Regions from separate parts of the Pseudomonas sp. YY-1 genome, predicted to be linked through region 1. Evidence: predicted binding sites of a transcription regulator. Region 1 holds the regulator's gene; the other holds the start of a gene.
The links. The regulator sigma-54, encoded in region 1, starts transcription at its own class of promoters, with help from an activator protein. The targets are predictions, from matches to a motif close to ANTGGCATNNANNTTGCTNT.
Positions count from the first base shown of each region.

Region 1 (5,040 bases):
GTGACATAGGCGCGGTTGCTGGCGGCGAAGCGTGGTAGCCATTTTTCCAGGTAGGCGAGGATGTCTTGATACATCTCTTCGACCTCCGGTTGCGCGGCCAGATAGTCGATCACCGGTTGATCCAGCCCGGAATGGTCGCGCAGCTCCGGTTTCCAGTAAGGGTTGGGCAGGCAGCGCGCATCGAACACCAGATCAGCGTCCACTGGCATGCCACGTTTGAAACCGAAGGATTCGACGAGAAAGGCGGTGCCGGTCTGTGTCAGGCCCAGCAGGCGCAGCTTGAGGGTGTCACGCAACTGATAGAGATTCAGCCGGGTGGTATCGATCTTCAGGTCGGCACGATCAGTGATCGGAGCCAGCAGCTGGCTCTCGTAAGCAATGGCCTCGGCCAGCGAACGGTTGTCGTTGGTCAGCGGGTGGCGTCTGCGGGTTTCGGAAAACCGCTTGAGCAGGGTTTCGTCTTCGGCATCGAGATAGAGCACATCGCAGCGGATATTGCGTTTGCGCACTTCATCGAGCAGCTCCGGGAAGCGCTTGAGCTGGCTCAGCAGGTTGCGCGCATCGATAGAGACGGCCACCTGCGGCAGCAGCATGTCGCTATGCGGCAGGAAGCGCTCGGCAAGATCCGGCAGCAGGCCGGCTGGCAGGTTGTCGATGCAGTAGAAACCGTTGTCCTCAAGTACATCGAGGGCGGTGCTCTTGCCCGAGCCCGAGCGACCGCTGACGATGATCAGGCGCATGTTTATTGACCGTTCTGAATGTCCACGACGACCTGAAAGAGATCTTCGCCGCTGTTGGCCTGGCGCAGACGTTCACGTACATCCTGGCGATCGAGCATGCTGGCGATCTGGCGCAGCAGTTCGAGGTGGGCATCGGTTGCCGCCTCCGGCACCAGAAGTACGAACAGCAGATCGACCGGCACGCCGTCGATGGCGTCGAAGTCGACTGCCGTCTCCAGGTGCAGGACTGCACTGATCGGGGCACTGCAGCCAGCCAGGCGGCAGTGGGGAATGGCAATGCCGTTGCCGAAGCCGGTGGAGCCAAGCTTCTCGCGGGCGATGAGGCTTTCGAAGATGTCCTGGGCATCCAGGTCGGGCAGATCGCGTGCAACCAGATTGGCGATCTGTTCGAGCACACGTTTTTTGCTGCCGCCCGGCACGTTCACCAGGGAACGGCCGGGGGTCAGGATATTTTCAAGTCGGATCATGGATAGGGAATGTCAGCGGGCCGTGGCGCCTTGCAGGCGTTCGAGCTGCTTTTCCTTGTGCTTGATGAGTTGACGGTCGAGTTTATCGGCCAACAGGTCGATGGCAGCGTACATATCCTGATGTTCGGCGTTGGCGACGACTTCGCCGCCGGCGATGTGCAGGGTGGCTTCGATCTTCTGCTTGAGTTTTTCGACCTCCATGGTCACCTGTACGTTGGTGATCTTGTCGAAGTGGCGTTCCAGTCGGCCCAGTTTCTCGCCGATATAGTCACGCAGGGCGTCGGTCACATCCAGCTGATGTCCACTGATGTTGACTTGCATACCGCTTTCTCCTTGTTGCCTTGTGTAAGAGACGGGTCTGGTTCGACCCGCCGCCGGAACACTTTGGCCTGAAGGCTTTAGGCCTTCAGTCAATCTGGCCTACATCAGTCGTTTGCGCTCACTCGAGGGCGCTATGCCGAGGGACTCGCGATACTTGGCGACCGTCCGACGGGCGACTTGGATGCCTTGTGCTTCCAGTAAACCAGCGATCTTGCTGTCGCTCAACGGCTTTTTCGCGTTTTCTGCTGCAACCAGTTTTTTGATGATCGCGCGGATCGCGGTGGACGAGCATTCGCCGCCTTCAGAGGTGCTGACATGGCTGGAGAAGAAATATTTCAGCTCGTAAATGCCACGCGGGGTGTGCATGAATTTCTGTGTGGTAACGCGTGAAATGGTCGACTCGTGCATACCCACTGCCTCGGCGATGTCATGCAATACCAGAGGCTTCATCGCCTCGTCGCCGTAGTCGAGGAAGCCACGCTGGTGCTCGACGATCTGCGTGGCTACCTTCATCAGCGTTTCGTTGCGGCTCTGCAGGCTCTTGATGAACCAGCGGGCCTCCTGCAACTGGTTGCGCATGAAGGTGTTATCGGCACTGGAATCGGCGCGTTTGACGAAGCCGGCATACTGCGGGTTGACCCTCAGGCGCGGCATCGCCTCCTGGTTCAGTTCCACCAGCCAGCGCTCGTTGTGCTTGCGCACGATCACGTCGGGCACCACGTATTCCGGCTCGCTGGATTCGATCTGCGAACCCGGACGCGGATTCAGGCGCTGGATCAGGTCGATGACCTGGCGCAGTTCGTCTTCCTTGAGCTTGGTGCGGCGCATCAGCTGGGCGTAATCGCGGCTGCCGAGCAGTTCCAGATAATCGCCGACCACGCGCTGGGTTTCGCTCAGCCAGGGGGTGTTAGCGGGCAACTGACGCAGTTGCAGGAGCAGGCATTCGCGCAGGTCACGGGCGCCGATACCTGCTGGTTCGAACTGCTGGATGCGGTGCAGCACCACTTCCACTTCATCCATTTCGACATCCAGTTCGGGGTCGAAGGATTCGGTCACTTCCTCGAGGGTTTCTTCGAGGTAGCCGTCGTTGTTGATGCAGTCGATCAGGGTCGCCGCGATCAGGCGATCCTTGTCCGACATGGGCGCCAGGTTCAGTTGCCAGAGCAGGTGGCTGTGCAGACTTTCGCCGCTGGAGGTGCGAGTGGTGAAGTCCCACTCGTCATCATCGTTGCTGGGCAGGCTGCTGGCGCTGGTCTGGTAGATGTCTTCCCAGGCTGTGTCGACTGGCAGCTCGTTGGGAATGCGCTCGCCCCAGTCGCCTTCTTCCAGGTTATCCACAGTCGGGGTGGTTTCCTGGTAGCTCTCTTCCTTGTTCGGGGTCGGAGTGGCGCTTTCGGCGCCATCAGCCATTGGATCGCTGTTGTCGAAGTCGTCGCCTTCTTCCTGGCGCTCGAGCATGGGATTGGACTCCAGCGCCTCCTGGATTTCCTGTTGCAGGTCCAGAGTAGACAGTTGGAGGAGGCGGATAGCCTGTTGCAGCTGCGGGGTCATCGTCAGCTGCTGGCCCATCTTGAGGACTAGCGATGGTTTCATTGCAGACCTTAATTTACTGGCGAGTTACGCCTTCCACATCAGGGCGCCGAAGCGCCGCCAGGAAGCAAATTATATGCCTGAATTTCTCGTTTTTGCCTAGGGGTTGCAATATTTCTGTAGCGAAATAGCGGGCGACCTACAGGCGGAACTCGTGGCCCAGGTATACCTCTTTCACCGTCTGGTTGGCGAGGATGGTCTCGGCGTCACCTTCGGCGATCAGTTGCCCATCGTTGACGATGTAGGCGGTTTCGCAGATGTCCAGGGTTTCGCGCACGTTGTGATCGGTGATCAGAATGCCGATGCCCTTGGTCTTGAGGTGGTGGATGATCTGCTTGATGTCGCCAACCGAAATCGGGTCGACACCGGCAAAGGGTTCGTCGAGCAGAATGAACTTGGGATTGGTCGCCAGGGCTCTGGCAATCTCTACGCGGCGTCGCTCACCGCCGGACAGGCTCATGCCGAGGCTGTCGGCGATATGGTGGATATGGAATTCCTGCAGCAGGTTTTCCAGCTCCGCCTGGCGTCCGGCGCGGTCCAGGTCCTTGCGCGTTTCGAGAATGGCCATGATGTTGTCGGCCACCGACAGTTTGCGGAAGATCGACGCTTCCTGCGGCAGGTAGCCGATGCCCGCGCGAGCGCGGCCATGCATGGGCTGATGACTGACATCGAGATCGTCGATAAGCACGCGGCCTTGGTCGGCGCGCACCAGGCCGACAATCATGTAGAAGCAGGTGGTCTTGCCGGCACCATTGGGGCCGAGCAGGCCAACGATCTGACCACTTTCGATGCTCAGGCTGACGTCACGCACGACCTGGCGGCTCTTGTAACTTTTCGCCAGGTGTTGGGCTTTGAGAATGGCCATTACTGCTGCTGATCCGCGGGTTTGTTCTTCGGTTGGATGACCATGTCGATACGCGGGCGCGGTGTGCTGACGTTGCCGCCTGTAGCGCGACCGGCGTTTACGATCTGGCGGCGGGTGTCGTAGACGATCTTCTCGCCTTCGAAGGTATTGCCTTCCTGAATCACCTTGGCCTGGTCGATCAGTACGATGCGCTCATTGCTGGCGAAGTACTGGATGGTTTTGCCGTAGGCCTTGACGATGTCCTTGTCCGCCGCCGGCTTCTGCTCGTAGTAGGCCAGATTGCCGACCGATGTGAAGACGTCGATGTCGCCACTGGCGGTCTGGGTGATGGTGACAGTGTCGCCCGTGATCTTCAGGGTGCCCTGAGTGATGATCACATCGCCGCGGTAGACGGCTACACCTTGTCGGTCATCCAGTTCTGCGCTGTCGGCCTGGATGCGAATCGGTTGATCGCGATCCGATGGCAGTGCCCAGGCAGCCGCGCTTCCCAATGCGGCGCCGAGGCTGAGAATCAGGGGGAGGGTATTAACGAACCTCATGCTGGCCTCTTACGTTGGACTGCAGGAGCATCCTGCCGTCATTCAAGTACGCTTTCATTCCTTGTGCCGTGGTTACCCCGTTGGCCGCGACGATTCTAACGGCTTGCTCGGTCTGCGCATATTCCTTGTCAGGAATAACGGTCATGCGGCTGCTGGTGATGATGGTTGGACGGTTCTTGGCGTCGGTGCGGGCGATGCGCACGTCGTCGATCAGTTCTACCTCGACGCCGCCGGGCGAGACTTCGGCACGCTGACTGGTGACTTCCCAGGGCAACTCGGTGCCGCGATATAGCTTCAGCTTGGGGGTATCGACCAGGGTAATGTCGGTGCTTTTGATGTGTTCGAGCTTGTCCGCGGTCATGCGGTAGTGCAGTTTGCCGTCATCCTGGAACTGCACGGTACGCGCGCCTACCGCATAGAAGTCGACGACGTTGTCATCGCTGGTCTGCTGGGTCAGGCGCGCGCTGTCCGGGGCAAGGTTCCAGTAACCGAGTGCGGCCACGACGACTGCAATCAGA
Region 1 covers NZ_PJLX01000002.1:302,584-307,623, forward strand. The annotation lists gene rapZ (RNase adapter RapZ) at 1-740, opposite strand, end outside; gene ptsN (PTS IIA-like nitrogen regulatory protein PtsN) at 743-1,207, opposite strand; gene hpf (ribosome hibernation-promoting factor, HPF/YfiA family) at 1,220-1,528, opposite strand; gene CXP40_RS04125 (RNA polymerase factor sigma-54) at 1,628-3,121, opposite strand; gene lptB (LPS export ABC transporter ATP-binding protein) at 3,258-3,983, opposite strand; gene lptA (lipopolysaccharide transport periplasmic protein LptA) at 3,983-4,522, opposite strand; gene lptC (LPS export ABC transporter periplasmic protein LptC) at 4,509-5,040, opposite strand, start outside.

Region 2 (5,040 bases), on a different contig from region 1:
CCGACCACGCCGATCATCAGAATCGAGAAGATCACGCTGGCCAGGTTGAGGTTGTTCCACTCGTTCCACACGTAGTAGCCAATACCGGTGCCACCGACGAGCATCTCGGCGGCGACGATCACCAGCCAGGCGATGCCCACCGAGATGCGCATGCCAGTGAGAATGGTCGGCATGGCCGCAGGCAGGATCACGCTGAACGCCGTGCGCAGCGGGCTCAGCTCATGGGTGCGGGCAACGTTGATCCAGTCGCGACGTACGCCAGCGACGCCGAAGGCGGTGTTGAGCAACATCGGCCACACCGAGCAGATGAAGATCACAAAGATCGCCGAGGTCTGCGAATCCTTGATCACGAACAGCGCCAACGGCATCCAGGCCAGCGGCGAGATCGGTCGTAGTATCTGGATGAAGGGATTGAGCGCGCGGTACATCAGCGGCGACATGCCGATAACGAAACCAACGGGGATCGCCACCAGCGCCGCCAGCAGATAGCCGGTCAACACCCGGTACAACGAGTGCGCAAGCTGGATGCCGATGCCCTTGTCGTTAGGCCCGTTGTCATAGAACGGCTGGCTCAGCTCGGCATAGGCATGCGCCAGCACCACCGAAGGCGGCGGCACCCGTGCTTCCTGCTCGGCCTCGCCCATGAGCATGGCGTATTCGTCATCGGCACTGACTGCTGCGCTGGCCGGCACTCGGCAGAGCACCTCCCAGATGGCAAGCAGCAAGACCAGCAGCACGGCGGAAAGAATCGCCGCGCGCAGGGAAATGGACGCTTTCATCACGACCTCCGCATGGCGAAGCTGGCCAGATAACCGTCCGGATCGGCCGGATCGAAGGGCTTGCCCATCACACTGAAGGATTTGTAGGCATCGGCCGGTACCGGCAGGCCAAGTTCTTTCATCACCTTGCCGGCGTCAGCCGCGAGGAACACCCGCTCGGCGATGTTGCGGTAGTCGACATCCCCCTGCAGATAGCCCCAGCGTTTCATCTGGGTGAGGATCCACACCGCCATCGACTGCCAGGGGAACGGATCGAAGTCGATGCGCTGTGGCTCGTCATGAATGTTGCCCAGGCCGTCGGCATAGCGTCCGCTGAGCACCTGCTGCACCACCGGCACTGGCTGGTTGAGGTAGTTGCGGGTCGAGATCGCCTCGGCCACCGCCTTGCGATTCTCGGCCTTGGAGGAGTACTGCGTGGCATCGATCAGCGCATGCAGCAATGCGCCGTAGGTGTTGGGGTTCTCGCTGGCGAAGCGCTGGCTGCAGGCGAAGGCGCAGCACGGATGGCCCGGCCAAAGCTCCTTGGTCAGCAGGTGGATGAAACCGACCTTCTCCCACACCGCGCGCTGATTGAACGGGTCCGGCGAGAGGAAACCATCGAGATTGCCGGCACGTAGATTGGCGACCATCTCCGGTGGTGGCACCACACGAATCTGGATGTCGCGATCCGGATCCAGGCCGTGCTCGGCGACGTAGTAGCGCAACAGGAAGTTGTGCATCGAATATTCGAACGGCACACCGAAGCGCATGCCCTTCCACAGCTTCGGATCGCGTTTGTCCTGGTGCTGCATGCCGAGCACGATGGCCTGGCCGTTGACGTTTTCCAGCGACGGCATGACGAAGGGCGTCTGCGTCGAACCCAGCCCCAGGCTGATAGCCAGTGGCATCGGCGAGAGCATGTGCGAGGCGTCGTATTCGCCGGCCAGCGACTTGTCGCGCGCCACCGCCCAGCCGGCGGTCTTCACCGTTTCCACCTCCAGCCCGTACTTGGCGTAGAAGCCCATCGGCTCGGCCATGATGATCGGCGTGGCGCAGGTGATGGGCACGAAGCCAATCTTCAGCTTGGTCTTCTCCAGCGGGCCAAGGCTGTCCTTGACCGCCGCCTTGACCGCATCCAGCGGGATCAGGCTGCCCAGAATCGCCGCCGCGACGCCGCCACCGATCATCCCCATGAAACTGCGCCGGGAGAAATCGTTATGGCCGAACACGCCGCGCACGATGGCGTTCTCCACCGCGCGATCGAGCATGGCTTCGCTGCTATCCGGCAGCGCAGCGGCACTCGGCGTGCAACGCTGGCAGGCACACCCGGCGGCATGGGACAGCTCGCTGTCGGGGCTGAATGGATCGTCCAGGCTGTTGACGCTCATCGTGATCACTCCTGCGATGGCCTGCCCCAGATTGGTGAGGCGGGCGCTGACTGGGCTGGGCCATTGCTGGCCGGTTCAGATCAGCTATTGCAGGAGCTGTACCATCCCAAAAAACAAATTAAGCGATTGAAAAATAACGACTTTAATCAAATTCGTTAAAAACGATATTTCGTCATTAACGAGATTTCGTCATCGCTAGAAACGATATTTCGTCAAATGGCATGGCCTTTGGATAACAAGACACAAGCTCAATCCCGCGAGGCCCGAGATGCCTGATCCAAATGCCGCCAGCCAATTGCTGCTGCAACACATGCAGAGCGCCAGCCTGGTCATCAATCCAATCCACGACCGCATCCTGCATGCCAATCCAGCCTGTTGCGCCCTGCTCGGCTGGCCGCTGGATGAACTGCTCGCACAGCGCGCCAGCCGTCTCTGGGCACATGACCTGGGAGCACTGGTCACTTTCACCGAGGAAGTGCAGGTGCGCGGCAATGCCTGGCGCGACGGCCTCGGACTGCTGCGTCGCGATGGCGAGCGCCTGGAAGTGGAAATCGACGGCAGCCGGCTGGAACATGACGGCGCTAGCCTGCTCGGCCTGCTGATCCAGCAGCGCCGTCGCCTGGATGCCCTGCGCGGGCTGGCCGAAGCCGAGCGCTATCAACGCCAGGGGCTGCTCGAATGGCAGGGCGTGGAACGCATCTTCCGCCAGTTCGAGCGGCAGAATCAGCTGATCCTCGGCGCCGCTGGCGAGGGCATTTATGGCGTCAACCGCAATGGCGAGACCACCTTCGTCAATCCGGCAGCCGAGCGCATTCTCGGCTGGCGGGCCGACGACCTGATCGGCCACAACATTCACGACCTGATTCACCACCACCATCCCGACGGCAGCACCTACGACGGCCACACCTGCCCGATCTACGCCGCCTTCAACGACGGCGAGGTGCATCAGGTGGCCGACGAGGTGTTCTGGAACAAGGACGGCAAGCCGATCCCGGTGGATTACACCAGCACGCCGCTGCGCGATGACGGCGAACTGGTCGGCGCCGTGGTGGTGTTTCGCGACATCAGCGAGCGCCTGGAAACCGAACGCCGGCTGCGCCAGGCATTGAGCGAGGTACAGCAGCTCAAGCAACGCCTGGAGCTGGAGAATGCCTACCTGCAGGAAGAAATTCGCGGGGAGTACGCCCAGCACGATCTGGTCGGACGCAGCGCTGCCATGCAGCAGGTGATCCACCAGATCGAACTGGTCGCCCCCACCGGCGCCAACGTGCTGATCACCGGCGAGTCAGGCACCGGCAAGGAGCTGATCGCCCGCGCCATTCACGACAACAGCGGACGCAGCCGTCGCCCGCTGATTCGGGTGAACTGCGCAGCGGTACCGCGTGAACTGTTCGAGAGCGAGTTCTTCGGCCATATCCGCGGCGCCTTCACCGGCGCACTGAATGACCGCGTCGGGCGTTTCGAGCTGGCCGACGGCGGCACGCTGTTTCTCGACGAGGTCGGCGAAATTCCCCTGGAGCTACAGAGCAAGCTACTGCGCGTGCTGCAGGAACAGCAGCTGGAGCGGGTCGGCGACAACCGTACTCGCCAGGTGGATGTACGCGTGATCGCTGCCACCAACCGCGACCTGCGCCAGGAAGTGCGTGCTGGTCGCTTCCGTGAAGACCTGTACTTTCGCCTCAACGTCTTCCCCATCGATTCGGCGCCGCTGCGCCAGCGCCCGGAAGACATTCCGCCGCTGGCCCAGCACTTTCTCGGCCGCGCCTGTCGTCAGCTCAACCGCCCCGAGCCCAGCCTGCGCCTGGCCGACATCCAACGCCTGCAAGCCTATTCCTGGCCGGGCAACATTCGTGAGCTGGAGAACCTGATCGAGCGCGCCGTGATCATTTCGCCCGGCACCCGGCTGCGCCTTGATCTGCCCAACGACAGCGGCAACGACGCGCCGTCACAGCCACAGGTGGAACAGGAAATGCGGATTTTCACTCAGGGCGAGCAACGCCGGCAGATGCGCGAAAACCTGATCGCAGCATTGAAGGCCTGTGCGGGTAGGATATCGGGGAAGGACGGCGCGGCGCGGTTGCTGGAGCTGAAGCCAACGACCCTGCGCTCACGCCTGGAGAGTTTCGCCATCGACCCGCGCGACTACCGACCGCGTAAGTCGCAGCCGCGCAGGTATGAGACGAATCAGACGCCGAGGTAGTCGAGGATGCCTTCGGCGGCGTTGCGGCCTTCGAAGATCGCCGTCACCACCAGGTCAGAACCACGCACCATGTCGCCACCGGCGAAAATCTTCGGATTGCTGGTCTGGTGCTTGAACTGCGACTGCTCGGGCGCCACGACGCGGCCCTGGCTGTCGGTCTGGATCTCGAACTGCTCGAACCAGGGCGCCGGGCTCGGACGGAAACCGAAGGCGATCAGCACGGCCTCGGCCGGGATGACTTCCTCGGAGCCCGGGATCGGCTCGGGGCTGCGGCGGCCACGGGCATCCGGTTCGCCGAGACGGGTCTCGACCACCTTGATGCCTTCCACCTTGCCGTCGCCGACGATGGCGATGGGCTGGCGGTTGAAGAGGAACTTCACGCCCTCTTCCTTGGCGTTCTTCACTTCCTTGCGCGAGCCCGGCATGTTCTCTTCGTCACGACGGTAGGCGCAGGTCACGGCCTTGGCGCCCTGACGGATCGAGGTGCGGTTGCAGTCCATCGCGGTGTCACCACCGCCCAGCACCACGACGCGCTTGCCCTTCATGTCGATGAAGTCTTCCGGCGACTTCTCGAAACCGAGGTTGCGATTGACGTTGGCAATCAGGAAGTCCAGCGCGTCATAGACGCCCGGCAGGTCTTCACCCGGGAAGCCACCCTTCATGTAGGTGTAGGTGCCCATGCCCATGAACACGG
Region 2 covers NZ_PJLX01000006.1:205,989-211,028, reverse strand. The annotation lists gene ntrB (nitrate ABC transporter permease) at 1-779, opposite strand, end outside; gene CXP40_RS11010 (CmpA/NrtA family ABC transporter substrate-binding protein) at 779-2,146, opposite strand; gene CXP40_RS11005 (sigma 54-interacting transcriptional regulator) at 2,415-4,346, shown strand; gene CXP40_RS11000 (FAD-dependent oxidoreductase) at 4,331-5,040, opposite strand, start outside.
Region 2: a site for sigma-54 is predicted at 2,362-2,381, ahead of CXP40_RS11005 (sigma 54-interacting transcriptional regulator). Genes of this name have one in related genera too.